2 linked regions of the Methylorubrum extorquens genome follow. The protein of the gene in region 2 interacts with the protein of the main gene of each other region in a pairwise test. Links are inferred from orthologs where the notes say so. Each region holds a gene or a part of one and is shown on either strand. Other genes may lie near its edges.

Region 1 (14,957 bases), 1.2 Mb from region 2 along the record:
CGTTCGGATCGGTCGAGGTCACTTCCGCGAAGTAGAGGCATGGCCGCCGACGCAGATCCCCTCTCCCCGCGCGCGGGGAGAGGGCCGAGCCCCCCTCGTCGGGGGCTCGGCAAGGCGGCAGCCGGGGGTGAGGGGGCGGCGCCGCAAGAAGCTCCTCCTGAGGCTCCTCCTCACCGCCGCTCCGGCTCCGCCTCCGCTTCCTGTCTGCACGACAAGGTGCAGACAGGCCTCTCCCCGCGCGCGGGGAGAGGGAGACGGGTCGGCGCTGCTCTCGCTTTCTCCGTTGTCCTCGTCGCTCTGATGACAGGCGCCCTCTGGCGCTACGCCGCCACGCTCCCGCCCCTCGACCTGACCCAGGCGAGCTTGCGCTCCACCGTCATCCTCGACCGGAAGGGCCAGTTGCTGCGCCCCTTCGCCACCGCCGACGGGCGCTGGCGCCTGCCCGTCACCGCGGACGCGATCGATTCGCGGTACCTGGCCATGCTCAAGGCCTACGAGGACCGCCGCTTCGACAGCCATCCCGGCATCGACCCGGCGGCGACGGCTCGCGCTGCGTGGCAATGGCTCGCGCATAGGAAAATCGTGTCGGGCGGCTCGACGCTGTCGATGCAGGTCGCCCGCCTCGTCGAGCCACGCGCGGAGCGCTCGCTGCTGGCCAAGCTCCGGCAGATGGTCCGCGCGGTCGAGCTGGAGCGGACGCTCGGCAAATCCGGCGTGCTCGACCTCTACCTCGCGCTCGCCCCCTATGGCGGCCCGGTCGAGGGGGTGCGGGCGGCAAGCCTTGCCTATTTCGGCCGCGAGCCGGCCCGGCTGTCGTTTGCCGAGAGCGCGCTCCTCGTCGCCCTGCCGCAGGCGCCGGAGGCGCGCCGGCCCGACCGCTTCGCCGCCAACGCCCGGCGCGCCCGCGACCGGGTGCTCGACATCGCCGCCGAGCGCGGCGTGCTGACCGCCGACGAAGCGCAGGCCGCCAAGGCCGAGCCGGTGCCGGCACTCCGCAAACAATTCCCGATGCTCGCGGCCCATGCCGCCGAGCAGGCGCATGCCGCCGACGGGTCAGCGCGGGTGCAGCATCTGACGCTCGACGCGCGCCTTCAGGCGAGCCTCGAGGCACTGGCGACCGAGCGCGCGACTGCCGCCGGCCCGGCGCTCTCCGCCGCGATCCTCGCCCTCGACAACCGCACCGGCGCGGTGCTCGCCCATGTCGGCAGCGCCGGCTACCTCAACGCTGCCCGCGCGGGTGCCGTCGATGCCACGCAGGCAGTGCGCTCGCCGGGCTCGGCCTTGAAGCCGTTCATCTACGCGCTCGCCTTCGAGGACGGGCTCGCCCACCCGGAAACGCTGCTCGACGACCGCCCGGCGCGCTTTGCCGCGAGCTACGCCCCGGAAAACTTCGACATGGGGTATCGCGGCACGGTGACGGCGCGGGTCGCACTCCAGCAATCGCTGAACCTGCCCGCGGTCGAGCTTCTGGAGGCGGTCGGCGCCGCCCGCTTCATCGCGCGGCTGCGGGGCGCCGGCGCGACGATCCTGCTACCGCGCGACACGGCGCCGGGCCTGCCCGTGGCGCTCGGCGGCCTCGGCATCACGCTCACCGACCTCGCCCGGCTCTATGCGGGGCTCGCCCGAGGGGGCAGCGTGCCGGCGCTGGTCCGGCGCCTCGACGGTCCCGCCGCCGCGCCCGAGCCGGAGCGGCGCATCGCCGACCCGGTGGCGGCCTGGTACGTCGCCGACACCCTGCGCGGCGCTCCGCCCCCGGAGAACGCCCTGCCCGGCCGGATCAGCTTCAAGACCGGCACCTCCTACGGCTACCGCGACGCCTGGGCGGTGGGGTTCGATGCCCGCGTGACGATCGCCGTCTGGATCGGCCGCCCGGACGGCGCCTCGGTGCCGGGGCTCGTCGGGCGTGCCCAAGCCGCGCCGATCCTGTTCGATGCCTTCGCCCGGTTCGGCGGCGAGCCGGAGGCCCTCCCCCGGCCCCGCGACGCGCTGGTCGTCGCGACCATGGCCCTGCCCCCGCCCCTGCGCCACATCCGCCGGGATGCCCCAAAAACTTTCGCCGCGACGCTCGGCGTGCCCCTCAAGATCGCCTACCCGCCGGACGGCGCCCGGGTCGATCTTGGTTTGAGTGAGGGCGCGCAGGCCCGCCTCGCCCTCAAAGCCCTGGGCGGCCAGCCGCCGCTGACCTGGATGGTCGATGGCCTGCCGGTCGCGGAGGCGATGCGCCGGCAGTCGGAATGGAGCCCGGAGGGGGCAGGCTTCGCCCGGATTTCGGTGATGGATGCGGCGGGCGCCAGCGACAGCGTGGTGGTACGGCTGGAATAGCGACTGGCGTTTTTTTGGTGCGGCCTCACACGTGACTCTTCCAGCCTCCGCTTTAGGTGAAGCGTCTGCGAGGCAACGTCCTCCCCCATCCAGGGGCCCAAGTCCGGGACGGCCCGGCTCATGCGCCCCATGAGGTTGCCGTGGCCTGGATCGTTCTTGTCGTTGCCGGTTTGCTGGAGGTCGTCTGGGCCTTCTCGATGAAGCAGTCGGAGGGGTTCTCGCGCCTCTGGCCCAGCGTCATCACCCTCGTGACCATGGCCTTGAGCTTCGGTTGCCTCGCCTGGGCGATGCGCAGCCTGCCGCTCGGCACCGCCTACACGATCTGGACAGGCATCGGTGCCGTCGGCGCCTTCATCGTCGGCATCGCCTTTCTCGGCGAGGCGATGAACGCCACCCGCATCGTGGCGGCGCTGCTGATCGTCGGCGGCCTCGTGCTGATGAAGCTATCGAGCACGGCCTGACGCTTCAGGCCGCTCCCTCCCCGCACCCCGGAAACACCGCGAACACATCCTCGCGCACCCGGTCGAGGATGCGCCGGTAGGCCGGCTCGCAGGCCATCCCGGTGGTGATGCGCCCGTACTGCGCACCCTCCGCCAGCGCCCCGCGCTCCGGCACCAGGGCGAGCGGGGCCGCGGCCGGGGTGAGCTGGGTGCCGCGGCCGGAGAACAGGGTCGTCAGGATGCCGAACATCTCGCCCTGGATCGTCGGGCGTCCGAGCACGGCGAGGCGGTACTGCCCCTGGAAGTTGGTGACGAGGTAGATCTGGCCCGATTGGTTCGGCACCGAGACGGTGCCGGATTGCGCGAACGGCGCGTCGAGCCGCTCGGCCTCGCGGAAGACGAGCCGGGCGCTGTCGGCGTCCCAAGCGATCTCGGTGCGGTAGGCGAAGATCGCCCCCGCCTGCCCGAAGGAGGGGCGCAGCGTCAGGTAGCGCCCGGTCAGGAAGGCCACCGCCTCGCGGGTGTAGGAGCCGAACTCCTCCGGCGCGTGGCGCGCCTTCTCCGCAATCGCGAGGGGCAGCACGGTGGTTTGCACCCTTAGGGGAAGGCCCAGCGCCTCCTCCAGGCGCAGCGTGGTCGCCAGGGTGAAGGGCCGGCGGCCCGACAGCGCCTTCTCGAGGGTCGAGATGCTGATGCGGGCCGCGTCCGCGAGCGCCTGCCGGGACATGCGGCGGCGGGCCAGCGCCTCACGCACGGCGTCCGCGATGGCGCGGCTCTGCCCGTCGGGCAGTTCGGTCTCGGGGTGATCGGCCTCGATCAGCGACATGGCGTGCGGTTCCGGACGGATCCGCACAGAACCGCACAGGTGAGGGAGGCGTCAAGGCTCGGTGACCGCATCCGCCTCCACCAGCAAGCGCTCCGGCCCCGGCGTCACCGCGTCGAGCGGCCAGCAGGTGGCGAGCACGAGGCGGCGGCCCGGCGCGGCCGGATCGAGGCCGGATGCGTCCCAGCGCACGACCCGTTTCCCGGTGACGCGGAAGCGGACGCTGACGCGATCGCGGCGCACCACTTCGATGAGATCACCGATGGAGAGCCGTCCGAGACTACGGAACTGGGTGTCGCGGTGGGCGGCATAGACCGCCGTTCCCGGTTCGCCCGCCTCCGGCGTGCTCTCGACATGGCCGGGCCCGAAGGCCAGCGCCTGCCCGCTCGAACCGGCGAGCACCACGTAATGCTCGCCGAGCCGCGGGAAGCCGATGCGGGCGACCGGCACCGTATCGGCCCAGGGCCAGGGAGGGACGGCCACGCCCTCGGCCAGGGTGCGGGCGAAGGCGCGCTCCAGCAGCACCTGCGCCAGGGCGGCCTTGGCCGGAATCCAGGCCGCCTGCGCCAGCAGAACCAAGCCGGCCGCGACGAGCAGGAAGGCCGGAAGGGCGGCGAGGCCCCTCCGGCCCGAGCACCACGGTGCGGCGCCCTGTTGTGCGCACCCGCTCACGCTGCGAGCCGGCGGCGGGAGAGGAGGAGACCGAGCGCCAGCAGCAGCGCCCCGAGCCATGCGCGGATCTCGAAATCCGTGGCGGTCTGCGGCAGCGCCACCGCCTGCGCGGCGGCCATCTGCGTGGCCGAGGCCGCGGCGCGGCGCTGGCGCGGCGGCGGGGGAAGCTGCGGAGCCTCGTCCTGCGTGCCGAACACCGTCTCGAAGTCCCAGCCGGCCGGCAGGTTAAGCGGCAGTTCGGTGCTGGCAAGGCGCATCCCGGCCGGCCGGCGCGGGGTAGCGTCCACCGCCACGAGCGAGGTCAGGCGGGTCGTCAGCCCGTGGTCGAGAGCCAGCCGCAGGATCGCCGCGTCGGCCGCCTCCGGCGAGAGCCCGCCGGTCAGCCGCGCGGTCTCGGCCTCGGCGATCTTCGCACGCGCCCAGAGCTTGCCGATGCCGGTTCCCTCCTGCGCCGCATCGAGGTGCAGAAGCGTCTGCCAGGGTTGGCCGCCGATCCGGCCGGTGAGGGTCAGGGTGCCGCGGGCCTGCCCCATCCGGGCCGAGAGGGTGAGCGGCTCGCCCCGGTACAGGTCGGGCAGGCGGGCCGGCGTCACGTCGATGCCGGGCTCGGAGAAGGTCGCGGTCAGGTCGGTGACGGCGGGACTCTCCAGCTTCACCAACAGGGCGCGCATCCGCTCGGTCACCTGATCGGGCGTGTCGATCTGGGTGAAGCTGCCCTGCCCGAGTTCGGCGGCGTGGCGCATCAGGTAGCCGTTCGGGGCCGAGCCGATGCCGACCATGAACAGCCGCGAGCGCCCGCGCTCCGTCGCGATGGCCGAGAAGATCTGCGCCTCGTTGCCGATGGCGCCGTCGGTGAGGAACACGACCTGGCGCAGGCGCGCCGTCTCCTCCGGCGTCGCGTCCCGCAAGGCGGCCTGGAGCGGCGCCAGCATCTCCGTGCCGCCGCTCGCCTGGAGTCCCGCCACGAAGCTTTTGGCGCGCGCCAGATGGTGCGCGTCGGCGGCCACCAGATCCGGGAACAGCGTGTCGAAGCTGTGATCGAAGCGGATCACGTTGAAGCGGTCATTTGCGCCCAGCCGGTCGAGGCCGATCAGCAGGCCCGCCTTGGCCTGGCGCATCGAGGCGCCGCCCATGGAGCCGGAATTATCGATGACGAACACCACGTCGCGAGGGACGGTTGCGGCCGGGCTCGCGGTCTCCGGCGGGGTCACCACGGCGAGCACCGCCTCAGCCCCCGCGACCCGCTCGCGGAACAGGCCGACCGAGGGCGCCTCGCCGGGGGCGGCGGTCCAGGTCAGCTCGAAATCGCGGTCGGTGGCGGTGGCGCCGTCGGCGAGCGTGATGCGGCGCTCGTTTCCGGACACTTCCTCGACGCGGATTGCGTGGGTCGCGCTGCGCACTTGGCCCAGGGCAAAGCCGGCCTTGAGAGCGATGGTGAGCGTCAGCGGGTTGATCGGCGCGTGGCGGGCCGGGTCGAGCACCGGGGCCGCGATCGTTTCGCGATCCGGAACGGGATCGGCGGCGGGGGCCCGCTCGACGACGGAGGTCACCGCCGGGGGCGCGGGGCTGTAGCGCGGGGCGACGACGGTCGGCAGGCGCAGGGCGTAGGTGCCGGCGGAGGACCGCACCGGCTGCTGGTACTCGATCTGCACCAGCACGGTCTCGCCGGGGCCGATATTGGCGACCGCATTGGTGAATAGGTTGGGACGCTGCTGCTCGGTGAGCGCGGCGGCCTTGCCCTCGGCCTTCGCTGCCTCGTAGACGCGCCGCGCCGCCTCGCGCTCGCGGATGTCGGCGACGATGACCCGGTCGCCGACCACGAGCTTCATCGTATCAACCGCCGCATCCTCCGGCAGCGGGAACAGGTAGGTGCCCTCGACCCATTCAGTGGTCGTGTTGCGGAAGGCCTGGGTGATCGTCGCCCGCGCCGTCGGGCCGCTTACGGTGATCGCGGCATCCGCCTTCAGGCGGGGCGCCTCGACGGGCGCCCCGCCCTCGAAGCGCAGCAACAGCGTGCCGCTGCCGTCCTGTGCCCTCGAATCCTGTGCCCTTGCCGGCGCAATGCCGGCAACGAGCGCGAGCAACAGGGCGATCAGCGGCCCGAGCAGCAGGTTGCGCGTCAGGCCGGGAGCCGGGTGCGCGAGCGGCGAGTGTGGCAGCGGGGAGTGGGGAAGCGAGAGCATGGAAGCCTCCATCGGCGGATGCCGGCGCGGCGGCCGGTTCCTGCCAAGGCTCCTCCAGTGGGTGCCGCGCTGCCACGGGACGCTTCGCCCACCTTCGGCCCCGCTCCGCACCCGGGCGGCGCGCGATGTCCGGAAAGCGGCGCCATTCGCCGCTTACTGTGACGCTTCGTCCGGATCGGTGCGGAAGATCGGGCGCGGCGTCACGGCCGCTTCCCGCGGCGCGGGATCCGCCTACATCGGGGCGATGTCCCGCTCGACCCCGCCCTCCGCCACCCGCATCGTCTGCATCCGCCACGGCGAATCGACCTTCAACGCGCATCACGAGGCGACGGGGCGCGACCCCGGCCACATCGATGCGCGCCTGTCCGAGCGCGGCCACGCGCAGGTTGCCGCGGCCCGGATGGCGCTGCGCGGTATCCCCTTCGAACTCGTCGTCACCTCGCCGCTGACCCGGGCGCTCCAGACCACTGCCGGGATCTTCTCCGATCACCCGGCCGGGCCCGACGTGCTGGTGGAGGTGCTCCACCGCGAATGCCAGGAGAGCAGTTGCGACATCGGCCGGGCGGCCTCGGTGCTGGCGCAGGAATTTCCGGCCTTCCAAGTCGGCCATCTTCCCGAGACGTGGTGGTACGCGGACGGCGAGGCCGGGCCCGAGGGCTGGCACGTCGAGCCGCGGATGCTGTTCGACCAGCGCGTCTCTGGGTTTCGCGACTGGCTGCGGGCGCGGCCGGAGCGGACCATCGCGGTCGTCGGCCACTGCACCTTCTTCTACCACCTGACCGGGCGCTGGCTCGCCAACTGCGAGGCGCTCGACGTCGACCTCACGGCGGAGCCGCGCCCGCGCGCCTACGGCTGAACGCTGGCCCGCGCCGCTTCCAGACGCGCATGCGCGGACATCAGGTCGATTTCCGGCGCCTGCCGGCCGATCCGAAGCGCCGCGTCGAGGAGGCCGAGCGCGGCCCGCCACGTCCCCTCCGCGAAGGGGGCCGCCCCCTCCGCCACCTCGGCGGCGCTGCGCGGGTCGTCGAAGGCGCGCAACGCCGCCGTGGCGGTGCGCGACACGGCGGAGGCGCGCGCACCCACGATCCAGGCGTGGCGGCCGGCGGCGGCGTAAGACAGCGCACCGCCCTGCATCTCGGCGGTGCGGAGCACGACCATGGCCGCCCCCGCATCGGAGGCCGTCTCGCAGCGTGCGGCGAGCGCCGGCAATCCGGCTGCATCAAGGAGCGGCGGCAGGATGCGGCGGGCGCTCTCGAGCGCCAGGAAGGTGGTGCGGGCAGCCTCGACCGCAGGCGCATCCGCCGAGCCGGAGAGCCGCAGCACGAACGCCATCAGCCCCTGCCGCGCGGCCTCCGGCATGGCGTCGTTGAGACCGAGCGCGTAGGCCGCAAGCGGGCGCGAGAAGCACGGCGGACACTGGTCGCTCGCGGTGATCGCCCGGTAGGGCAGCCCCGCCGCGACCATCGCCGCCTCGTTGATGCAGGTGCCCCCGTCCGGTCCGGGGAAGGCGTGCGAGCCCTTCAGGAGCCGCCAGTTGAGGAGGGGCGCGAAGACGTCGAGGGCGTGGTGTTCGCTCAAGCAGGGCTCCTCCCGATCCGGGAGAAGCTTGCACGGCTGCGTGGGCCTTGGCGAGAGGGCTGTCAAAAGCATCGTCTTTTCCCGAAAGCCGGCGGCCACCTTTCGGGACGATGCTTTAGCCACCCAGGCCGGAGGCTACACCCGACAGCATGGCGAGCCCGAGCACCAGCACAAAAGCCCCGGCCAGCAATTCGAGCCCGCCGACCGCCAGCGCGCCAGCCTGCCCACGCCCGCCCGCAAGCCGCAGCGCCAGGGCCTTGGCGAACACCGCAAGGCTTGCGAGCGCTCCGGTGGTGAGCGCGGTGCCGAACGCCATGGCGAAGGTCGCGGCGATGCCGGCGGCGAGCAGGCCTTGCGCAGCGCAGAACACGAGGATCAGCACCGCCCCGGCGCAGGGGCGCGAGCCCGCGGCGAGCACCACGCCGGCCCGTTCGCGCCAGCCGCCGAGCCGGTCGAGGGCGGCGGCATCGGTCAGGTGGGTATGGCCGCAGCCGGGGCCGCACGCCTCGGGCGGCGCATCGGTGGCGAGGCCGGCGAGCCGCCCGGCCTTACGCCACGTCACCGCGGCGCCGAGCGCCGCCACGAGGGCAAAGCTCACGGTCTCGATCAGGGTGCCGGCCCGCGTCATCCCGGCAGCGGTCGTGTTGAGGACGAGGACGCCGACGAGCACGATGGCGATGGCGACACAAGCCTGGAGCAGGGCTGCGGCAGCGCTCAGGGCGAAGCCGCGCCGCAGCGTGCGCTCGCCCGCCACGATGTAGCCGGCGATCACCGCCTTGCCGTGGCCTGGCCCGGCGGCGTGGAACACGCCGTAGGCAAAGCCCATCACGATCAGCGGCATCCAGGGGCCGCCGGCCTTCAGCGCCGTCACGGCCGCGCGAAGGTTGCTGGAGAAATTGGACTGCACCGCGAGCAGCCAGCCGCCGAGCCCGGTCGTCGCGGGCGCGGCTTCGCGGAAGCCGATGCCGAAGGGCGAGCGCGGCGGCGGCGCGGCGACGGGGCCGAGCGCCCAGGCGATACCGGCGAGGAGAGCGCCAGCCGCCACGACCGCCCCGGCAGCGAGTGCCAGCCGCAGCGGCCACCGCCCGCCCGCCAGACCCGCGGGGCGCAGGGCGGCGGTCAGGGACATGCGACGATGGCCCGGTTGGCGAACTGCTCGCCGTAATTCGAGGCGGCGGTCAGTGCCTCGAACATCGCCTCGGTCATCGACTGGCCGGCGGAGGCCACCGTCGGTTCGGTGTTCTTCGCCCGCGTCACGGTCATGCTGCAGCCGGGGGCGGCACCGGCGAGGCGCATCGCGTCGGCCCCGTCGGCGAGGCTGAAGGCGATGAAGTAGGTCGGATCGTAGACCTCGACCGCCGCGACGCCCTTGCCCTGCACGGCGGGAGTCTTCAGCGGCAGCAGGAAGCTCAGGGTGAGCCGGCCGCCCTCCATCGCCATGCGCGCCTCCTGCGGCTCGGCGAAGCCTTGCTCCTTGCCGGCCACCTTGAGCTTCGTGAAGTAGGCGAACTCGGCGAGGTTGCCTGCATGCTCCGTGGCCGAGCCCTGAAGCTCCTCGGGCGAGACCTTGCCATCGCCGTTGGCGTCCAGCCCCTGCGTCAGGAAGGCGGTGTATTCGGGATCGAAGGTCCAGGCATGACGGATGCCGGTGACGCGGCCCGCCTCGTAGGAGAGTTCGGCCTTGGCCGTGATCCAGACATGGGGGTGGGCCCAGGCCGAGCTCACGGTCGCGAGGCTGGCGACGAGGCCGAGCGCGGCGGCGAGGGCGCGATATCGGAGAGAGGCGGCGATCGGCATGGCGCTCGGGGGAGGCTCGCGGCAGGTCGGCGGTGACGACGATGGGCCGGATCCTGCCCGCCCGATCGGGCGAAAGCAGGGCGCCGGGGCGCCTCTGCCGACCCCCTTGCGCTTACGGCCGCTTGAGCAGCGCCTCGACCTCGGCTTCCTCCGCCTTGGACAGACCCGCTACCCGTGTCGGCGGGCGGCGGCGCGACAGACGCCAGATACCGAAGGCGCCGAGACCCACCGCGAGCAGCGGGCTCAGCCACAGCAGCAGCGTATGCCAACCGAAGACGGGGCGCAGCAGCACGAACTCGCCGTAGCGGGCCACGACGTAATCGATGACCTGACCGTTGCTGTCGCCCTCCTTGAGCCGCTCGCGCACCAGCACGCGCAGATCCTTGGCGAGCGGCGCGTCGGAATCGTCGATCGACTGGTTCTGGCAGACGAGGCAGCGCAGGCCCTCCGAGATGTGCCGCGCCCGCGCCTCCATGGCGGGATCCTTCAGCACCTCGTTCGGCTGCACCGCGAGGGCAGGGAGCGCGGCGAGGCTCAAGCCGAGCGCGGCGATCGTGGAGCGGAGGTGGGTCATTCGGCGGGCACCGCGGCGGGCGGCAGCTTGGCGCGCGCCTTGACGGGGGCGCCGACGCGCATGCGCCGGTCGGTGAGCGAGAGGCCGCCGCCGGCCGCCATGATGAGCGAACCGATCCAGATCAGCAGCACCAGCGGCTTGTAGTAGAGACGCATGCCGATCGAGCCGTCGGGCATCACCTCGCCGAGGCTGGCGTAGATCTGGCTGACGCCGACCGTCTTCAGGCCGGATTCGGTCACCGTCATCCGGCGGGACGGGTAGAAGCGCTTTCCGGTCTCGGTCGTGCCCACGTAGTCGCCCGCGCGGTTGCGCAGCGTCAGGAAGGCGGTGGTCTCCTCGTAGTTCTCGCCCTTGGTCGGGCCGACACGGTCGAGGGTGGCGACGTAGGGGCCGGAGGCGACCTGGCCGCCCGGCCGGATCGTGGCCAGCCCCTCCGTCGCCCAACCCTGCCCGGCGATGCCGAGCACGACGACGCCGACGCCGGCATGGGCCAGAGCCGTGCCCCAGGCCGAGCGCGGCAGGCCGATCGCCCGGCGCCAAGTGGTGCCAAGATCGCGCGTCCGGTTGTGGCCATAGCCGCGAGCGCGCGCCCAGATCTCAAGGACCGACCCGATGATGAGGTAGGCGCCGAAGCCCAGGCCGACCGGTGCCATGACCGGGCCGCCCCAGGCCAGAGCCGCCGCGCCGAGCGCGACGACGAGGGCCACCGCGAAGGCGGCGAGCAGGCGCTGCGCGGCGGCGGCGGCATCCCCCCGCTTCCATGCCAGCGCCTGCCCGAACGGCACGATCACGAGGAGCGGCAGCGCTAGCGGGATGAAGGTCCAGTTGAAGAAGGGCGGGCCGACCGAGATCTTCTCGCCCGTCAGCATCTCCAGCAGCAGCGGGTAGAGCGTGCCGACGAACACCGTGGCGCAGGCGGCGACGAGGAACAGGTTGTTCATCACCAGAGCGCCCTCGCGGGAGATCGGCGCGAACAGGCCGCCCTGGCGCAAGCTCGGCGCCCGCCACGCGAACAGGGTCAGCGCGCCGCCGATGAACAGCGCGAGGATCGCGAGGATGAACACGCCGCGGCTCGGATCGGAAGCGAAGCTGTGCACCGAGGTGAGCAGCCCCGAGCGGACGATGAAGGTGCCGACCAGCGAGAGCGAGAAGGTGAGGATGGCGAGCAGGACCGTCCAGACCTTGAGCGCGTCGCGCTTTTCCATGACGACGATGGAGTGCAACAGCGCCGTGCCGGCGATCCAGGGCATCAGCGAGGCGTTCTCGACCGGATCCCAGAACCACCAGCCGCCCCAGCCGAGTTCGTAATAGGCCCAGTACGAGCCCATGGCGATGCCAAGCGTCAGGAAGCTCCAGGCGATCAGGGCCCAGGGCCGCACCGCCCGCGCCCAGACGGCATCGATGCGCCCCTCGATCAAGGCGGCGACGGCGAAGGCGAAGGTCACCGAGAAGCCGACATAGCCGAGATAGAGCAGCGGCGGATGGATCGCGAGGCCGAAATCCTGCAGCAGCGGGTTGAGGTCGTTGCCCTCCAGCGGCGCCGGCGCGACGCGGGCGAAGGGATTCGAGGTCGTGATGATGAACAGCACGAACACGAAGGTAATGCTCGCCTGAACCATCAGCGCGTTGGTGCGCAGCACCGGTGGCACGGAGGTCTTGGCGGTGGCGACCCAGGCGCCGAACAAAGCGAGGATCAGCACCCAGAGGAGCATCGAGCCCTCGTGGTTCCCCCAGACGCCGGAGATCTTGTAGATCAAGGGCTTGGCGGTGTGCGAGTTCTCGACGACGTTCTGGACCGAGAAGTCCGACGTCACGTGCGCGTAGGTCAGCGCGCAGAAGGCGAACAGGATGCAGGCGAAGGTGCCGAGCGCGGCGGGCCCCGCCACCTCGCGCAACGCCCCGTCGCCCGAGCGGGCGGCCCAAGCGGGCATCACCGCCTGCACCAGGGAGAGCGCCAGCGCGAGCGCCAGCGCGTAATGGCCGATTTCGACGATCACCGGCAGTTCCCTCGCGCGGTTTCGGTCCGGACGGTCATGGAATCTTTCACCGCTCGCTGCGCTGGCCCAGGGTGGCGTCGGCCGTCTCGGGCTTCGCCGCGTCCTTGGGGGCTTCCTTGCCCCCGCCTTCCTGCCAGCGTCCCTGCGCCTTCAGGGCGTCGGCGACCTCGCGGGGCATGTAATTCTCGTCGTGCTTGGCCAGCACCGTGTCGGCCCGGAACACGCCGCCGACATCGAGCGTGCCCTCGGCGACGATGCCCTGGCCCTCGCGGAACAGGTCCGGCAGCAGGCCGCGATACTGTACGGGAACCGTGGCGTTGGTGTCCGTCACCGCGAATTCGACGTTCTGATCGGGCCCGCGCTTCACCGAGCCGTCCTTGACGAGGCCGCCGAGGCGGAAGCGGGTGCCCGGCGCCACACCCTGCGCCGCCACATCGGCGGGGGAGCGGAAGAACACGATCGAGCCGCTCATCGCCGACAGGATCAGCCCGAGCGCCAGGGCCAGCACGGCGCCGCAGGCGGCGATGAGGATCAGGCGGCGGCTCTTGCGGGTCACGACGGTTCCGTCCCGGTTCGTCGGCTTCTTCTCGTTCCTTCAGGCTTGAAGGCCTGATGGTGGTCCGACGTCTGCTGAGGATCAAGAGACCGGTTTCGGCCCGCCCGCCCGCGGGGTCAAGGTTGAACGGGCGGGACCGATTGTCAGGGGCGGCCTTCCGCTACGGTTGAGCCGGTGTCAGACCGAGTTCCTTGCCGAGCGCATCGAGGCGTTCCACGGCGTTCGGGTTGGCGGCGAGCGCCATCCTGGCCCGGTCGAGGGCCCGGGCTGCGGCGGCCCGATCGCCGATCACGCCGTAGGAGCGCACGAGCCGCATCCACTCGTCGGCGCTGCCGCCCTTGGCGGCGAGCCGCCGGTCGAGGCTCGCGACCATACCGCGGATCGCCGCCTCGCGCTCGGCCGGCGGCATCGCTCGGATCGCGGTGGCGGCGTCGGGCTCCGCCGCATTCTTCTCGCCGGACTTTTCGCCGTTCTCTGCCTTCGGCGGGGGTGCCCCGGCCCCGGCGAGGCCGAGTTCGTGGGCCTGCGCATCGAAACGCGCCTGCGCCTCCTTATCGTCGGGAAACGCCTTGCGCCCGCGCTCCAGCGCATCGAGCGCCTTGTCGCGCTCGCCGAGCACCGCGTGGGAGCGCACGAGGCGCAGCCACTCGTCGGCGCTGCCGCCCTGCTTGGCCAAGCGCCGCTCCAGCCCCTCGACCATGCCGCGAATCGCGTCGATCCGCTCCGAGGGGGGCAGAGCCTGGATGTTGCCGCCCGGCCCGGCCACCGGCGCCTCGGACATCGCGCCTTCCTTGGCGGCGTCCTTGACGCCCTCCCCGGCTTCTCCTCCGGCCTTCGGCGCGGCCATGGTCTCACCCTTCAGCCGGGCGAGGTTCTCGCGCACCGTCGGCAGCCAGGGTGCGTCCGCGGGGGCGGAGGCCGCCATCGCTTCCAGCCGCCGCACGGCGCCGGCTACGTCGCCGGACTGCTCGTCGCCGCGGGCGAGATAGAACTGGGGCTTGGCCGCCTTCGGGTCGGCGGCGAGCGCCCGGCCCAGCACCTTGCGCGCCTCCGGCGAGACCGTGCCGTCGGCGGCCGCGACCAGGGCCTCGCCCCAATCGGACAGAGCCTGGGCGTCCTCGCCCTTGAGGCGGACCAGCGCCGCGTAGGCGCGGGCCGCGTCGTCGAACCGACCCAGCCGCATGTAGACGGGGCCGAGCACGCTCCAGCCGCGGACGTCGTCCGGGTGGTTGGCGAGCCGTGCCTCGATCTGGCCGATGGCGGTCATCAGATCCTGCGCGCCGGCCCGCGTCGCCTTGCGGTCGGCGTCGGTCTGCGAGGGGAGGTTCGGCGAGCCGTAGAGGCCGTAGACGACGAGCGCGACGAGGGGGATCGTCGAGAGCGCGAAGGCGGAGGCCGCCCGGCGCTGGCGCAGATGCGGCTCGGCGATCGGCGCAGGCCCCGACCCGTCCGCCTGCTCCTCGCGGCTCGCTCGCAGCAACCGGCGTGCGGCCTCGGCGCGCGCTGCCTCGGCCTCCGCCGGGGCGATGAGGCCGCGGCCGAGATCGCGCTCGATCTCGGCGAGTTGATCCTCGTAGAAGCCGGTCTCGGTGGCGAGCCCGTTGCCGCCCTCCGCCTCCGGCCCGACCCCGTGCCGGCGGCGGCGCGACATCGGCCAAAGCAGCGCGAACACGGCTGCGCCGGTCATGGCCGCCAGGATGAACCAGATCGCCGTCATCAGACCCAAAGTTTTTAAGCTCGGCCCCGTGTAGAGCCCGAGCGGGGCCCGCACGACATCGCCCCGAAGTGACACGTCGTCACGCGCGAGCGAAGCAGGGCCATAGCACAGACGTGCCGATGCGTAACCTTCGCGAAGGCCGCCACCACTCAGCGTTGTCCGCCCCCCGCGGGGGCGTCGCCCGGCACCTCGATCACCGCGCGCAGGCCGCCGAGGGAAGCCGCCTCGAGGCGAAAGCGGCCGCGGTAGAGCGTGGCGAGATCCGCCACGATCGACAGGCCGAGGCCGGAGCCCGGCT
Region 2 (14,791 bases):
ATGAGCGTCTGCTCCTGAATTTGCGTCAGAGCCTGGAACAGCGAAACGATCAGGCCAACGACGAGGGCGACGATCATCATGGGACCCGCCACCTTCAGGAAGACGAAGATGCCGTCGCGGGCGATGTCGAGGATGGCGAGACCGGTCATGGGAGTTCGTCTTTAATCTGGGGGGGGCGTCGGCAGCATCCCCTCTCCCCGCTTGCGGGGAGAGGGCTTCGGCGACCTCGTCGTCGCCGAAGCAAGGCGGCAGCCGAGGGTGAGGGGGCGTTTCCATAGGAGCCTCTTGCTGAGGCGCCCCCTCACCCTCGCTCCCGCTTCGCCTCCGCTCCCGGCCCGCACAACGAGGTACAAGCCGGCCTCTCCCCGCGCGCGGGGAGAGGGGAAACCAGAACGGAATCAGATCGGCATCCGCATGATTTCTTCGTAGGCGGAGATCACGCGGTCGCGCACGGCGACGAGGGTCTGGAGGGCGGTTTCGCTCTCGGCCACCGCCGTCACTACGTCCACAACGTTGGCCTTGCCGGTGGCCGCCGAGAGGGCGGCGCGGTCGGCCTGCGCCCCGGATTGGGCGACGTTGTCGAGGCTCTGCTGCAGGAAGCCGGTGAAGCCGCTCGGTGCGGTCAGGCCCTGGGCCATGCCTTGGACGGGTTTGGCGGCACCGGGACGGGCGAGGCTTTGGGCGTTGCCGTAGGCACCGGCTGCGAAGGCGGAGGTCGTCATCGGGGCTACGCCTTCAGGATCTCGAGGGTGCGGGAGATCATCCGCCGGGTGGCGGTCACCATGTTGAGGTTGGCCTCGTAGGAGCGTTGGGCCTCGCGCATGTCCATGTTCTCGATCAGCCCGTTGACGTTGGGCAGGCGCACCTCGCCGCGGGCATCCGCCGCCGGGTTGCCGGGATCGTGCTTGGTGCGGAACGGCGTCGGATCGCGCCGCACCCGGCCGGCCTCGACGACGCTGGCGTTCAGTTCGTTGTCGAAGCGGCTGGTGAAGGTCGGGATCTTGCGCCGATAGGGATCGCCGCCCGCGGTCTGGGCGGTCGAATCGGCGTTGGCGATGTTCTCGGCGATGATGCGCATCCGGCCGGACTGCGCCTTCAAGCCCGAGGCGGCGATGCCGAGGCTCTTCAAGAAATCCATGACCGATCCCCGTTCAACGATGTCAGCGAGCGATGTCAGCGCTTGCCGACGGCGATTTTCAGGGCGTCGAGGCTCTTCTGGTAGAGCGAGGCGACGAGTTGGTAATCGGATTGATTGTCGCCGGCCTTCATCATCTCTTCCTCCAGGTTCACCCCGTTGCCGGAGGGGCGGACCTCGAAGCCTTTGAAGCGGCGCGGATCGGCGTTCGGTCCGGTGCTCGCCGTCATCCCGATATGCGTGGAATCGGTGCGGGCGATCCCGTCGCCGCCGACCGAGGCCCCGAGCGGCGTCGCGAGTTTCACCGAGGCCGCGGACGGCTCGGCGAGATCGCGCGGGCGAAAGCCCGGCATGTCGGCGTTGGCAACGTTCTCGGCGAGCAGTGCCTGGCGGGCCTGATGCCACTGCATCCGGGTGCGCAGCATGCCGAGCAGGGGCAGGTCGGTGAGCGACATGGTGCCTCGGGGTCGGCGCGGCTGGCGATGGATTTCGGAGAGCCACAGGTCCGAACCCGGCAGAATCTGCCGCTCACATGGTTAAAGAGCCGTTAACCGGGCAAAACCTGCCGGGTACCCGTGAGGCAACGTCGCCGCGGATGGTGGAATGGCCGCGGCCGGCGGCACCGAGTTGTTAACGGAGTGTCAACATACGTTGCCGGAGCGCTAAGCGGCGGCGATAATCGGGGCGTGTAATGCGTGGGGCCGAGATTGCGTCTCCCGCCGGCTTCGGTCACCGCCGGACGTCGCGCGGCGGCGTCGGAGCCCCGACTTAGAAAGACGCGGGTCTTGCAAGCGTTCTTCAGTTCCGAGGGCTCCTACGCCTTGCAGTTCCTGGTGATCTTCCTCGTCATCCTGGTGCTGTTCCTGATCGCGGCGCTGCTGTTCATGCGGCTGTCCGGGCGGGGGCTCACGCTGTCGGCGAGCGCGGGCCAGCGCGGACGCCAGCCGCGGCTCGGCATCGTTGACATCTACGAGCTCGACCGGCAGCGCCAACTCATCCTGCTGCGGCGGGACAACGTGGAGCACCTGCTGCTGGTCGGCGGCCCCAACGATGTGGTGATCGAGCGCCATATCCAGCGCGGCGCGGGCGCCCGCTACGCGCCGGACGGGAGCGTCCGGCCCGGCGGCGAGGCCGGCCTGAACGATCCCGCGCTGGAGCCGCGCACCGATCCCTTCCTCGATTCCCCGATGCCGCCGACCTTCGCCATGCCGGAGGTGGTCCCCTCGGCGGTGTCCGGTCCCCAGCCTGCCATCGACCGGGCACCGCCCCTCGATCCCGGCCTGTTCGAGCCTGAAGTCCTGCCGGCCGACGCCCCTGCGCGGCCGGTCTCGCCGGTCAGCCGGCTGATGCGGCGCACGGCGCCGCCGGTGGTCTCTCCCCGCCCCGAGGTCTCAACCGAGCGCCCCGCTCGGCCGGAATCCGCGGCAACCGAGCCGGTGCCGGAACCTGTGCCGGAGGCGCCGGTCATGGCCGGTCGCGGGCCGCGGTCGGTCGATCCGGCCGTTCTCTCGGACATGGCCCGGCAGCTTCAGGTGGCGCTGAAGCGGCCCTCATCCGCGGTTACGCCGCCGCCTCCGGCCTCGAAGCCGCCCGAGCCGGCGCCCGATCCAGTCGCTGCGGCGATGGCGGCTCCGCCGGCTGCCGCCGCACCGCCACCGCAGGCTGCACCGGCTCAGCCGGAGCCGCCTCCCGCCCCGGTCCCGGCGCGCCCCCGGCCCGAGCCAAAGCCCGCGGCGCCGGCCAAGCCCGTCGCACCCCCTCCGTTCGTGGCGCCGCCGAAGCCGGAGGCGGCAAAATCCGAACCTCTGAAGGCGGAGCCGCCAAGACCCGAGCCCGCAAGACCCGAGCCTTCAAGGCCTGAGCCGTCCAAGCCGGAACCGTCCAAGCCGGAACCGTCGAAGCCCGAACCGCCCGAGCCCACCGCCGGGGGTCAGAACCCCTTCTCGGTGGAGGAGATCGAAGCCGAGTTCGCCCGTCTCCTCGGGCGCCCGCTCGACAGCAAGAACTGAGACGAGCAAGCTGATCCGGGGCTTGGCCGAAGGCTTGTTTCTCCGGAGGCCGCCGACCCTTGTGACGGTGCGGCGGCCCGAACGTTCGTGAGGCAGGCCGCAGGCATGGAGGCGCTCGTCGTCGGGGCAGGGGTGGTGGGGCTGGCGATCGCGCGGGCCCTCGCGCAGCGCGGCGCGTCCGTGATCGTGGCGGAGGCGGCCGAGGCGATCGGCACTGGCGTGTCCGCCCGCAGTTCGGAGGTGATCCACGGCGGGATGTATTATCCCCCCGGCTCGCTGCGCGCCCGCCACTGCGTCGAAGGACGCCGCCGCGTCGTCGATTTCTGCGAGAGCCACGGCGTACCCTACCGAATCTGCGGCAAGCTGATCGTGGCGACGCATGAGGCGGAGTGTCCGGCGCTCGAAACGATCCTGTCCCGCGGCGTTGCGAACGGCGTTGAAGACCTGACCTGGCTCGAGCGCGCCGAGGCGGTCGCCCTCGAACCCGCTTTGTCCTGCGTCGCCGCGCTCCATTCCCCCGCCACCGGCATCATCGACAGCCACGCCCTGATGCTGGCGTTCCTCGGCGATCTCGAGGATGCAGGCGGCGTGCTGGCGTTGAATACCCCCATCGAAGCGGCTCGGCGCCGAGATGGGCGCTGGGAGGTCCGCTTCGGCGGCGAGGCGCCGGACGTCCTGAGGGTCGATTGTCTCATCAACGCCGCGGGCCTCGGCGCCCAGGCCCTCGCCCGCCGGATCGACGGGGTCGCGTCGGAGGATATCCCCCGGCAGGTTCTGGCCAAGGGCAGCTATTTTGGATGCAGCGGCCGGCCGGCGTTCACGCGGCTGATCTACCCGGCCCCGGTCGAGGGCGGCCTCGGGATCCACCTGACGCTGGATCTGGCCGGGCGCATGCGGTTCGGTCCCGATGTCGAATGGGTGGACGCGCTCGATTACGCAGTCGATCCGGGACGCGCCGACCGCTTCGAGGCGGCAATCCGGCGATACTGGCCCGGCCTGCCGGACGGGCGACTGATGCCGGATTATGCCGGCATCAGGCCGAAGCTCAGCGGTCCCGGCGAGCCGGCGGCAGATTTTCGCATCGACGGACCGGGCGAACACGGTCTGCCCGGCTTGGTTCAATTCTTCGGGATCGAGAGTCCGGGACTGACCTCCTCGCTCTCACTAGCGGAGGCGGTGGCCGATCAGGTGATGGCGTAGGGTTAGGCGGCCTGCATCAGATCGGTCTTTGTCCCGTCCGCAACTTCATCGGTGTGAACCGTGAAATTGATCAACCGCGCGGCGCCGAAGCTTGTGGAAATCGCGCAATCCGTCGCGTCGCGACCGCGCGCCATGACGATGCGTCCGATCCGCGGCGTGTTGTGGCGGGCATCGAAGGTGTACCAGCGACCGCCGAGATAGACCTCGAACCATGCCGAAAAGTCCATCGGATCGGCAACCGGCGGCACACCGATGTCGCCGAGATAGCCCGTGCAATAGCGCGCCGGAATGTTCATGCAACGGCAGAACGCGATGGCGAGATGTGCGAAATCGCGGCAGACGCCGACCTGCTGCTGATAGCCGTCGAAGGCCGAGCGTGTGGCATCCGCCTTCTGGTAGTCGAAACGGATGCGCTGGTGCACATAATCGACGATGGCCTGCACCCGCGCCCACCCTTCCGGCGTCTGGCCGAAGAGCGGCCATGCGATCCCGACCAGTTTATCGGTGTCGCAGTAGCGGCTCGCCATAAGGTAGAGCATGACCTCGTCGGGCAGGTCCTCCACCGGAATCTGGGCGGCCTCCGGCGCGGCCGCATCGGGCAGGCCCGTATCGGCGACCAAGAGGTCTGCCGAGATCGTAAGGCGGCCGGGCGGCGCGACGATTCGGGTACAGACGTTGCCGAACGAATCGAGCATCTGCCGCTGCGAAATCGGCGGATCGAAGACGATGGCCTCCGGGCTGCGCAGGTCGCCCTGGCGGGAGGGGTGGAGGCTGAGGAGCAGCGACATTGGCGTTGCAGCATCAGTCTCGAAGGTAATCTCGTAACCAGTCCTGATCAGCATGCGACAGCTCGTAACTTCGATCTTCAATCCCGAAAAATAAAGTTTGAGCGGGATTAATAATTAAGTCTCCGGACTATCACGCGTTCCAGTATCGCGCTGCACAAATGTTTCGCACCACGCCGACTCGAAAGGCAGGCACCGGGCGGGACGTCGGCGCGCATTGCCGCTGCAGCGCACTCGGCGGTATGGAGGCTTCCATGTGGACCGCTCTCTGGAACCGCCTCGCCCATCCGGGCCACTTCCTGCGCTGGTCGGGTGTGGCCTTGCCCTGGCTCGCAGCGGCTTCGGTCCTGCTCGTCGCCGCCGGGCTGTACCTGACGTTCTTCGTCGTGCCGCCCGACTACCAGCAGGGCGACACCGTCCGGATCATGTACGTCCACGTCCCGGCCGCGCTCCTCGGCATGGGCTTTTATGGCGCGATGACGCTCTCCGCGATCGGTACGATGGTCTGGCGCCATCCGCTCGCCGACGTGTCGCAGCGCGCCGCCGCGCCGATCGGTGCGGCCTTCACCCTGATCTGCCTTGTCACCGGCTCGCTCTGGGGCAAGCCGATGTGGGGCACCTACTGGGTCTGGGACGCGCGCCTGACCTCGATGCTGGTGCTGTTCCTGATCTATTGCGGCATCATCGCCCTGTGGCGGACCATCGAGGATCCGAGCCGGGCAGCGCGCGCGGTCTCCATCCTGACGCTGGTCGGCGCGGTGAACCTGCCGATCATCAAGTTCTCGGTGAACTGGTGGTCGACGCTGCATCAACCGGCCTCGATCCTGCGCATGGGCGGCTCGTCCATCGATTCCTCGATGCTCTACCCGCTGCTCGAGATGGTGCTGGCGATGACCCTGCTCGGCGTGACGCTGCACCTTCAGGCGATGCGCACCGAGATCTACCGCCGCCGGGTGCGCACCCTGCTGATCCGGCAGGCGGAGCGGCTCGATGCCGGCGTGCAGGACGCTGCACCGACGACCCGCGCCGCGACGACCCTTCCCGTGGGCCAAGCGATCTAAGTCGATCGATGGGACGATCACTCTGAGACCCGCCATGGAATTCGGACCTTACGCCCCCTTCATCGTCGGTTCCTATGGCTTCGCGGCCCTGGTGCTCGGCGCCCTGGCCCTCAACGGCTGGTGGGACGGGCGGGCGCAGCGCCGCGCGCTCGCCGAGCTGCAGGACGAGCGGGGAGGTCGCTCGTGAGCGCGCAGGCCCCGCAAGCGACCCCACCCGGCACCGGCGAACGCCCCCGCCGCTCGCTCCTCGCGCTGCTGCCGGTGCTGGTCTTCGCCATCTTGGCCGTCACCTTCCTGGTCCGGCTGCGCTCGGGCGCCGATCCTGCGGCGCTGCCCTCGGCGCTGATCGGCAAGCCGGTCCCCGCTTTCGCGCTGGAGCCTGTGCCGGGCCTTCAGGCCGCCGGCCGGCCGGTGCCCGGTTTGTCGAGTGCGGACCTCAAGGGGCAGGTGACCGTCCTCAACATCTTCGCTTCGTGGTGCGCCCCCTGCCAGATCGAGCATCCGATGCTGATGCGGCTCGCGCAGGAGCCCGGCCTTCGCCTCGTCGGCATCGACTACAAGGATCCGGGCGATGCCGGTCGGCGCTGGCTGGAGCGCAACGGTCTCCCCTTCGCGGCGGTCGGTAACGACGCGAGCGGCCGGGCGGGAATCGACCTCGGCGTCTACGGCGTACCGGAAACTTTCATCATCGGTCCCGACGGCCGGATCCGCGACAAGCTCGTCGGCATTCTGACGCCGGAAAATTACGCGAGCGTGCTGGAGCGCATCCGCGCCGCCGGACGGACTGCCCCCGTGACCAACTGACCAAGACAAGGGCGCGCGCTTGGAAACCGGGGGGCGGAGGCGTATGCAGCCCCTGTCCGCTTGAAACCGTTCCAAGGTGGTTAAGCGGTGCAACCGTCTGAAATCACCATCAGAAGAGCGCCATGCGGATCGGACTGTTCGTCCCCTGCTACGTCGATGCCTTCGAGCCCGAGGTCGGCATCGCCACGCTGGAACTGTTGGAGCGCTTCGGCCTGACGGTCGAATACCCTTACGATCAGACTTGCTGCGGCCAGCCGATGACCAATACCGGCTGTCATGGGGAGGCCGCCGCGACAGAGGCGCTGTTCGTCAGGAATTTTTCCGGGTTCGACTACGTCGTCGCACCGTCCGGCTCCTGCGTGCATCAGGTGCGCGAACACCTCACCGCCATCCCGCAGACCGACGAGGTCAAGCATGTGCGGGCCCGGACGTTCGAACTCGTCGAGTTCCTGCACGACGTGCTCAAGATCGAGGATCTTCCCTGGGCGGAGTTCCCGCACAAGGTTGCCTACCATTCGAACTGCAACGCGCTGCGCGGCATCGGCCATGCACGGCCGTCCGAGCTGAACCGGCCGTTCTTCTCCAAGCCGCTCAACCTTCTGAAGAAGGTGAAGGGGGTCGAGATCGTCGATCTGACCCGGCCCGACGAGTGCTGCGGTTTTGGCGGTACCTTCTCGGTGTTCGAGCCCGCGGTCTCGGCCAAGATGGGCTACGACAAGGTGACCGATCAGGCTCGCGCCGGCGCTGAATATGTGGTCTCGGCCGATTCTTCCTGCCTGATGCATCAGAAGGGCTGCGCCGAGCGCCTCGGCGTACCGCTGAAATACATCCACATCGCCCAGGTGCTGAACGGAGCCGCCGCATGAGCGCCGACGACCTGACCCCGCGCCAGACCGAGGATGTGCTCCACCCCGAGGTGCGCGCCCCCTCCGACGAGAGCGAGCGCGGGCCCGGCGGCGAGCGGCTCCAGCACGCGGAAGCCGCTTCCAAGCCGATCCGCGCCGACGCTCCCCGCGAGCCGCAACCGCGCGGCGCCAAGGTGCGCGGCAACCGGCCGATCGATCAGGCGGAGGCTGCCGAGCGCTTCCTCGCCGCGCCGATGCATCAGAAGGCTCATGACGAGCGCCTCTGGGACGTGCGCCGCAAGCGCGATGTCGCCGCCCACGGCATTCCCGAATGGGAAGAGCTTCGCGAGATCGCCTCGCAGATCAAGACGCACACGCTCACCCATCTCGACCACTACCTCGAACAGTTCGAGGCGGCTGCAAAGGCCAACGGCGTCCATGTCCACTGGGCCGAGGACGGGGCGGAGCACAACCGCATCGTCCTCGACATCCTGCGCAAGCATGGCGCCAAGTCGCTGGTGAAGTCGAAGTCGATGCTGACCGAGGAGTGCGGCTTCCGTCACTTCATGGCGGCCCACGACATCGACGTGATCGAGACCGATCTCGGCGAGCGCATCCAGCAGCTCGATGACGAGGAGCCGAGCCACGTCGTGATGCCGGCGGTTCACAAGACCCGCCTTGATGTCGCCGAGGTGTTCGCCCGGACGCTCGGCACCGATCCCGACAACGACGACGCCCACTACCTCGCCGAGAGCCAGCGCGAGACGACGCGCCCGCTGATCCTCAAGGCCGATGCCGGCCTCACCGGCTGCAACTTCGCCATCGCCGAGACCGGCACGGTGGTCACCTGCACCAACGAGGGCAATGCCGACCTCTCCGGCAACGTGCCGCCCTTGCAGATCCACTCCATCGGCATCGAGAAGATCATCCCGCGGGTCGAACATCTCGGCGTGTTCATCCGTCTGCTGTCGCGCTCGGCCCTCGGCTCGCCGATCACCCAATACACCTCGCATTTCCGCGGGCCGCGGCCGGGCACCGAGATGCACATGGTGCTGGTCGATAACGGCCGCTCCGAGCGGCTGGCGATGGAGGAGTTCTGGACCTCGCTCAAATGCATCCGCTGCGGCGCCTGTATGAACACCTGCCCGGTCTACCGGCGCAGCGGTGGCCTCTCCTACGGCGCCACCTATTCCGGGCCGATCGGGCTCATCATCGATCCGACCTTCAACAAGCGGAAATACTCGACCCTGCCGTTCTCCTCGACCATGAACGGCTCCTGCACCAACGTCTGCCCGGTGAAGATCAACATCCACGAGCAGATCTTCGCGTGGCGCAAGGTGCTGGCCGAGGAACACCAGATCCCGCTGCTGAAGCAGGGCATGATGAAGGCAGCGGGCGCCGTGCTGAGCCGTCCGGCCGCGTACCGCGCCGCGATCCAGACCGCCGATTCGGCCCTGCGCGTCCTGCCGCGCTTTGCCGTCTACAACCCGGCCAACACCTGGGGGAAGAAGCGCGAGATGCCCCATGCGCCGCGCCAGAGCTTCCACGCGTGGTACCGCCAGAACCGGATGAAGACGGGGGGCGACGCGTGAGCGCCCGCGAGGCCATCCTCGGCCGGCTCAAGGCCAACCGCCCGGCCGGCTCGTTTCCGTTGCCCGACGTGCCGACCTTCGCACCCCTGGTGGGGGACGATCTCGTCGCCGAGTTCGCCGAGCGTCTGGGCAGGATGGGCGGGCGTGTCGAGCGTGCGGGCAGCCCGTCCGATCCCTTCGCCCCGGTGCGGTCGCGCCTGGACGGGGCGGCGGTGATCGCCTCCGCCGTGCCGGAGTTCTCAGGGAACCGCGACCTCGCCGCTGTCGCTGGGCCGACCGAGGTCAACGATGTCGACGTGGCGGTGGTACGGGCCCGCTTCGGCGTCGCCGAGACCGGCTCGGTGTTGTTTACGCAAGACGACCTGATCGTGAACGCGGTCGCCTATCTCGCCCAGCACCTGATCGTGCTGCTCGACCCCGCCGACATCCTCGTGAACATCCAGGCCGCCTACAAGCGTCCGGACTTCGGACAGGCGGCCTATGCCGTGCTCCATACCGGCCCATCCGCCACCGCCGACATCGAGGGCGTGCTGATTCACGGGGCGCAAGGCGTGCGCTCGCTGACCGTGCTTCTGCTGCAGCGCAAAAAAAACAAGCAGACTGAAAGCGGAGCCGAACGGACCTCTGCGCGTTTGCGGCAAAACGCCTCGCTCGATCGGGGCGTCTTCTTGGAAAGTTCGGAGCCGTCCCCGTGCGATTCAAGCTCGGTTGCAGTCTTGCCTACGAGGTCAAGGCGCCTACCACCTTCATCTTCAACGTCGAAGTCGCGAAGCTGAAAAGCCTCGAAATCGCCAGCGAAAGCCTGACCCTGGCGCCGGACCCGGCACGGCGCGTCTACGTCACGCCGGACCTCAAGAACCGCTATCTCGGCGTCAACGTGCAGCCCGGACCGTTCTCGCTCGAGTACAATGCCGAGGTGGAACTGACCGTCGTGCGGGCCGACCCGGCGACGATCTCCGAGACGCCCGTCTCCGAACTCCCCCTCGACATCCTCCCCTTCCTCCTGCCGAGCCGCTTCGTCTCGTCGGACCGGCTCGCCGCCTTCGCCCAGGCCGAGTTCGGCGGCCTTCCGAAGGGCCATCAACGGGTCAATGCGATCTGCAACTGGATCCACGACAACATCGCCTACCGGCGCGGCGCGAGCGATGGCGAGACCACGGCCGACGAGAGCCTGCTGATGCGCGCCGGCGTGTGCCGCGACTTCGCCCATCTCGGCACCGCCTTCTGCCGCGGCCTCGGCATCCCGGCCCGGTTCGTGAGCTGCTATGCCTACGGCCTCGTGCCGGGCGACTTCCACGCCGTGTTCGAGGCCTATCTCGAAGGGCGCTGGTGGCTGTTCGACGCAACGCGCCAAGCCCATCTCGACGGTCTCGTGCGCATCGGGATCGGACGGGATGCGGCCGAAATCGCCTTCTCCACGCCCTACGGTGACATGCAGCCGACCGGTATGGAGATCCGCATCGATCGCGCCGACGGAGGTCCGGAGCCGATGGAGCGTACGGTCGAGGCGATTTCGACGGAGGAGCCGGCTCCGCATGCCGGCGCGGCCTGAACGAAACGCCTCATCATCGACGGCTTACCCGGCGAATCCGGTCGGCCGAGCGCGGTATGAAATTTATTTCGTGTGAGGCGGATTAAACGGCATTATCGATCGTCAAACATATGTTCCAGGCAAGCCTGGACGAATCTCCAAACTCCGCCCGCCCGGCTTCGTCCGCGGCGGGCTTTTTCGTTCTCGGCCGGGCGTCGACTGGCGAGTTGCGAAAGCCGTCACGGCAAACGACATGAGGTATCTTGATACCACAGCTGCAAAAGCCTTCTAGGGATTGCGTTTTTCTCCGCAGGGCGCTCACCGTCTGCCTTGACGCGAACACCGAATCCCCCTAGTGACCCGGCTGTACGCCGCTGCGTCCTCACCCGACGCGGCGGCGCCTTATTTCCAACGTCACCGGCACGGGAATCGGCCATGAAGACCACTTCGCTGAAGCCCGCCGACGTCGACAAGAAGTGGGTCGTGATCGACGCCGAGGGCCTCGTCGTGGGCCGTCTCGCTTCGATCGTGGCGATGCGTCTGCGCGGCAAGCATAAGCCCGCCTACACGCCCCACGTCGATTGCGGCGACCACGTCATCGTCATCAATGCGGACAAGGTGAAGTTCACCGGCCGCAAGTACGACCAGAAGGTCTACTACCACCACACGGGCTATCCGGGCGGCATCAAGGAGCGCTCGGCCAAGTTCATCCTCGAGGGCCGGTTCCCCGAGCGCGTGGTCGAGAAGGCCGTCGAGCGCATGCTGCCGCGCGGCCCGCTCTTCCGCCAGATCCTCGGCCACCTGCGCGTCTACAAGGGTGCCGCGCATCCCCACGAGGCCCAGCAGCCGCAGGCGCTCGACGTCGGCTCCCTCAACCGTAAGAACGTGAGCGCTTGATCATGGCGACCCTTCAGTCTCTCGCCGACCTCAATCGGGCGAACACCCAGACGAGCAACCCCGAGAACGAGGCGCCCGTCCACGTTCAGAAGCTGGACGCTCAGGGCCGCGCCTACGCGACCGGCAAGCGTAAGGACGCGGTCGCCCGCGTCTGGATCAAGCCCGGCAACGGCACCGTGGTCGTCAACGGCCGTCCGGTCGAGACCTACTTCGCCCGTCCCGTGCTGCGCATGATTCTGCGCCAGCCGCTGGAGATCGTGTCCCGTGTCGATCAGTACGACATCACCGTCACGGTGAAGGGTGGCGGTCTCTCCGGTCAGGCTGGCGCCGTGCGCCACGGGCTTTCCAAGGCTCTGACCTACTACGAGCCGGAGCTGCGCTCCTCGCTCAAGCGCGAAGGCTTCCTGACCCGCGACCCGCGCGTCGTCGAGCGCAAGAAGTACGGTCGCAAGAAGGCTCGCCGCAGCTTCCAGTTCTCGAAGCGTTAATCGCTCGATATCCAGCGCGAAAAAGAGGGTGGGGCCGCGAGGCTCCGCCCTTTTTCGTTTTCGGGACCAATGGGGGGCCGTCGCATGAAGAGGGCAGGGAGACCGAACCGTCCGAGCGATGCAGTGCCGCCAACGGATCGCCGCGCCGTCCTGACCGAGGCCTTGACCCGTCTCGCGCCGCGTCTTCCGGATTTCGAGGCGGAGGCGGTACTGGACCGGGCGTTGCGCAGCCCCGGTCTACGCGGTGCTGTGCCGGAAACCGCAGCGTGGCTCGCCCTGACGGCGTTCACCCGGCACACTTTCACCGAATACGACGACCTCCTCGACGAGGGCTACGACCATGATAGCGCCCGCCACTTCGTTCTCGACGACATGAACGCGAGGCTGGCCGAATGGGGTTGCCGTCGCCGCGTCTCCGACGAGGCTGACCCCGGCGAGAACGGCTTACCCGAAGCGTGAGGGGAGAGCGGATGGTCTCCGCTTGCCGGCCGGCTGCCGCTGGGGCAGGGAGGGCCATCTCAACAGCGGAGACACCCGTCGATGAAGCTCAGCGCGCGCAACGTCCTCAAGGGCAAGGTCGTGTCGGTCGAGAAGGGCTCGACCACGGCCCATGTGAAGATCGAGATCGCCAACGGTCAGGTCATCACCTCGGCCATCACCAACGAGTCGGTCGATTCGCTCGGGCTCAAGGTCGGCGGCGAAGCCTATGCCGTGATCAAGAGTTCCGACGTCATCATCGCCGTCGACTGAGCCGAGTCGGGGTCGACCTTACAGGCTCACCCCTCGATCGCCAGTGCGATCCCGTGCCGGGCGGTTGCGCCCGGCGCCAGCAGGCGCTGCGAATCGCGGTCCTCCAAGGCGCCTTCGAAGCCGGCCCAGTCGGCGTGTCCGGTCCAGGCTTCAAGCGACAGGAATGGCGCCGTCGGCTTGGTCCAGACCGCGAGATGGGGAAAGTCTTCCATCCGCATGGCGATGGCTCGCCCGCTCGGCGACACGAAGCGCATCGCCCGGCTCCGCGCGTTGAGGAAGACCAGGGCCTCGGTGAACAACTCCGGATCGAGGTCGAGGCGGGCGCCGTCCAGGGTCAGTTCCCGCTCGCTACGCACCAGCAGCCCGCCCGCGCCGACCTCCGGGACGAACGGTCGCTCCGCCTCCTCGAACAGAACCGCGTAGCCGCCATCGGCGCGACGCTCGCCCCCGGCGAAAGGCCAGGGAAAGGCGGGGTGGAAGCCGAGGCCATAGGGCAGGGCGGTCTCGCCCGGATTTTCGACCCGGATATCGAAGGCCAGCGTCTTGGCTGCGATGCGAGCGTCGATCGTCAGCTGGAACGGGAAGGGGTACTGCGCCCGCGTGGCCTCGCTGTCGGTCAGCCGCAGGGAAACCGCGTCCGCGCTTTGGCTGACGACCGCGAAAGGAAGATCGCGGGCAAAGCCGTGCTGGGCCATCGGGTAGCGCCGGCCATCCACCTGAACGCTGCCGTCGGCTGACGCACCGACGACGGGAAAGAGCCAGGGCGCATGCCGGTTCCAGTGTTCCGGATCGCCATTCCACAGATATTCGCGGCCTTCGACCTGCCAGGAGACCGGCTCGGCGCCGTGCAGCGCGATCCTTGCCGTACTGCCGTCATCCGTACGGATCTCGACCGTCCCGTCCATTGCCCTTGCCCCCCCCGCACGCGTCTGATTTGATTCAGAGCGATAGCCGGGCCGGGGCGGGACCGCTACCGGGCCGGCGCCACGACGGCGCTCTCGGGAGAGGGCGAAGCGCTCGGCTCCGCGATCACCTGCGAGGGCGGCCCCGAGGCGACGATCCGTCCGTCTTCGACGACGTGGACCGTATCGGCCCGGCGCAGCGAGGTCAGACGATGGGCAATCATGATGATCGTGCGTGTGCCGCCCAGCGCGCCGAGCGCCTCCATCACCGCGGCCTCGGTTTCGCCGTCGAGCGCGCTGGTCGCTTCGTCGAACACGATGACATCGGGGTCGTGGTACAGCGCGCGGGCGATGCCGATGCGTTGCCGCTGGCCGCCGCTGAGCCGGGCACCGCGCTCGCCGACACCGGTGTCGTAGCCCGCGGACAGGGCCGCGACGAAGTCGTGCGCGCCCGCGAGCCGTGCGGCGCGCTCCACGGCCGCTCGGTCGAGGCTGTCCGGCGGGATGCCGAGAGCGATGTTCTGCGCGATGCTGCCGTCGATGAGGAACACGTCCTGCGGCACGTAACCGATCCGGTTCTGCCACGCCGGTAGGCTGTCGGCATCGAGCGGACAGCCGTCGATTAGGATGTGTCCCCGCGTCGGCGTGAGGATGCCGAGGATCAGGCCCACCAGCGTCGACTTGCCCGAGCCGGTGCGACCGACCAGGCCGACGGTGGTGTTCGCGGCGATCGTCAGGTCGATGCCGCGCAGGGTCGGACGACCGGGCTCGTAGTCGAACGCGACATTCTCC

The links.
Region 1: the proteins of J2W78_RS16020 (region 2) and ccmE interact in binary tests that used the Escherichia coli proteins (3 or more experiments, as listed by UniProt). The link is inferred for Methylorubrum extorquens from one-to-one orthologs.

The regions. Positions count from the first base shown.
Region 1 is NZ_JALJXF010000001.1:4,614,138-4,629,094, reverse strand. The notes cover bases 11,188-14,185. They hold ccmE (cytochrome c maturation protein CcmE), read right to left. Parts: upstream 12,943-14,185; coding sequence 12,433-12,942; downstream 11,188-12,432. Other genes in these bases: ccmI (c-type cytochrome biogenesis protein CcmI), read right to left, coding at 13,103-14,185; J2W78_RS21585 (heme lyase CcmF/NrfE family subunit), read right to left, coding at 11,188-12,386. In the rest of the region: J2W78_RS21640 (alpha-2-macroglobulin family protein), read left to right, coding at 1-35; pbpC (penicillin-binding protein 1C), read left to right, coding at 301-2,322; quaternary ammonium compound efflux SMR transporter SugE, read left to right, coding at 2,463-2,783; J2W78_RS21625 (helix-turn-helix domain-containing protein), read right to left, coding at 2,788-3,588; J2W78_RS21620 (class GN sortase), read right to left, coding at 3,640-4,257; J2W78_RS21615 (marine proteobacterial sortase target protein), read right to left, coding at 4,254-6,440; J2W78_RS21610 (histidine phosphatase family protein), read left to right, coding at 6,685-7,296; J2W78_RS21605 (hypothetical protein), read right to left, coding at 7,287-8,018; J2W78_RS21600 (nickel/cobalt transporter), read right to left, coding at 8,134-9,147; J2W78_RS21595 (DUF1007 family protein), read right to left, coding at 9,138-9,815; J2W78_RS21590 (cytochrome c-type biogenesis protein), read right to left, coding at 9,928-10,389; more of J2W78_RS21585, read right to left, coding at 10,386-11,187; more of ccmI, read right to left, coding at 14,186-14,659; J2W78_RS21570 (ATP-binding protein), read right to left, coding at 14,809-14,957. UniProt on the Escherichia coli protein: Heme chaperone required for the biogenesis of c-type cytochromes. Transiently binds heme delivered by CcmC and transfers the heme to apo-cytochromes in a process facilitated by CcmF and CcmH.
Region 2 is NZ_JALJXF010000001.1:3,374,256-3,389,046, reverse strand. Bases 4,455-7,286 are described here. They hold J2W78_RS16020 (heme ABC transporter permease), read left to right. Parts: upstream 4,455-5,383; coding sequence 5,384-6,190; downstream 6,191-7,286. Other genes in these bases: J2W78_RS16005 ((Fe-S)-binding protein), read left to right, coding at 7,117-7,286; J2W78_RS16010 (DsbE family thiol:disulfide interchange protein), read left to right, coding at 6,374-6,994; ccmD (heme exporter protein CcmD), read left to right, coding at 6,225-6,377; J2W78_RS16025 (transglutaminase-like domain-containing protein), read right to left, coding at 4,455-5,186. Outside these bases: flagellar biosynthesis protein FliQ, read right to left, coding at 1-149; flagellar hook-basal body complex protein FliE, read right to left, coding at 399-722; flagellar basal body rod protein FlgC, read right to left, coding at 728-1,138; flagellar basal body rod protein FlgB, read right to left, coding at 1,174-1,590; J2W78_RS16035 (hypothetical protein), read left to right, coding at 1,921-3,144; J2W78_RS16030 (NAD(P)/FAD-dependent oxidoreductase), read left to right, coding at 3,250-4,344; more of J2W78_RS16025, read right to left, coding at 4,347-4,454; more of J2W78_RS16005, read left to right, coding at 7,287-7,860; J2W78_RS16000 (lactate utilization protein B), read left to right, coding at 7,857-9,431; J2W78_RS15990 (transglutaminase-like domain-containing protein), read left to right, coding at 10,123-10,983; rplM (50S ribosomal protein L13), read left to right, coding at 11,398-11,859; rpsI (30S ribosomal protein S9), read left to right, coding at 11,862-12,347; J2W78_RS15975 (DUF2293 domain-containing protein), read left to right, coding at 12,432-12,806; J2W78_RS15970 (TOBE domain-containing protein), read left to right, coding at 12,888-13,097; J2W78_RS15965 (aldose 1-epimerase family protein), read right to left, coding at 13,124-14,002; J2W78_RS15960 (ABC transporter ATP-binding protein), read right to left, coding at 14,068-14,791. UniProt on the Escherichia coli protein: Required for the export of heme to the periplasm for the biogenesis of c-type cytochromes.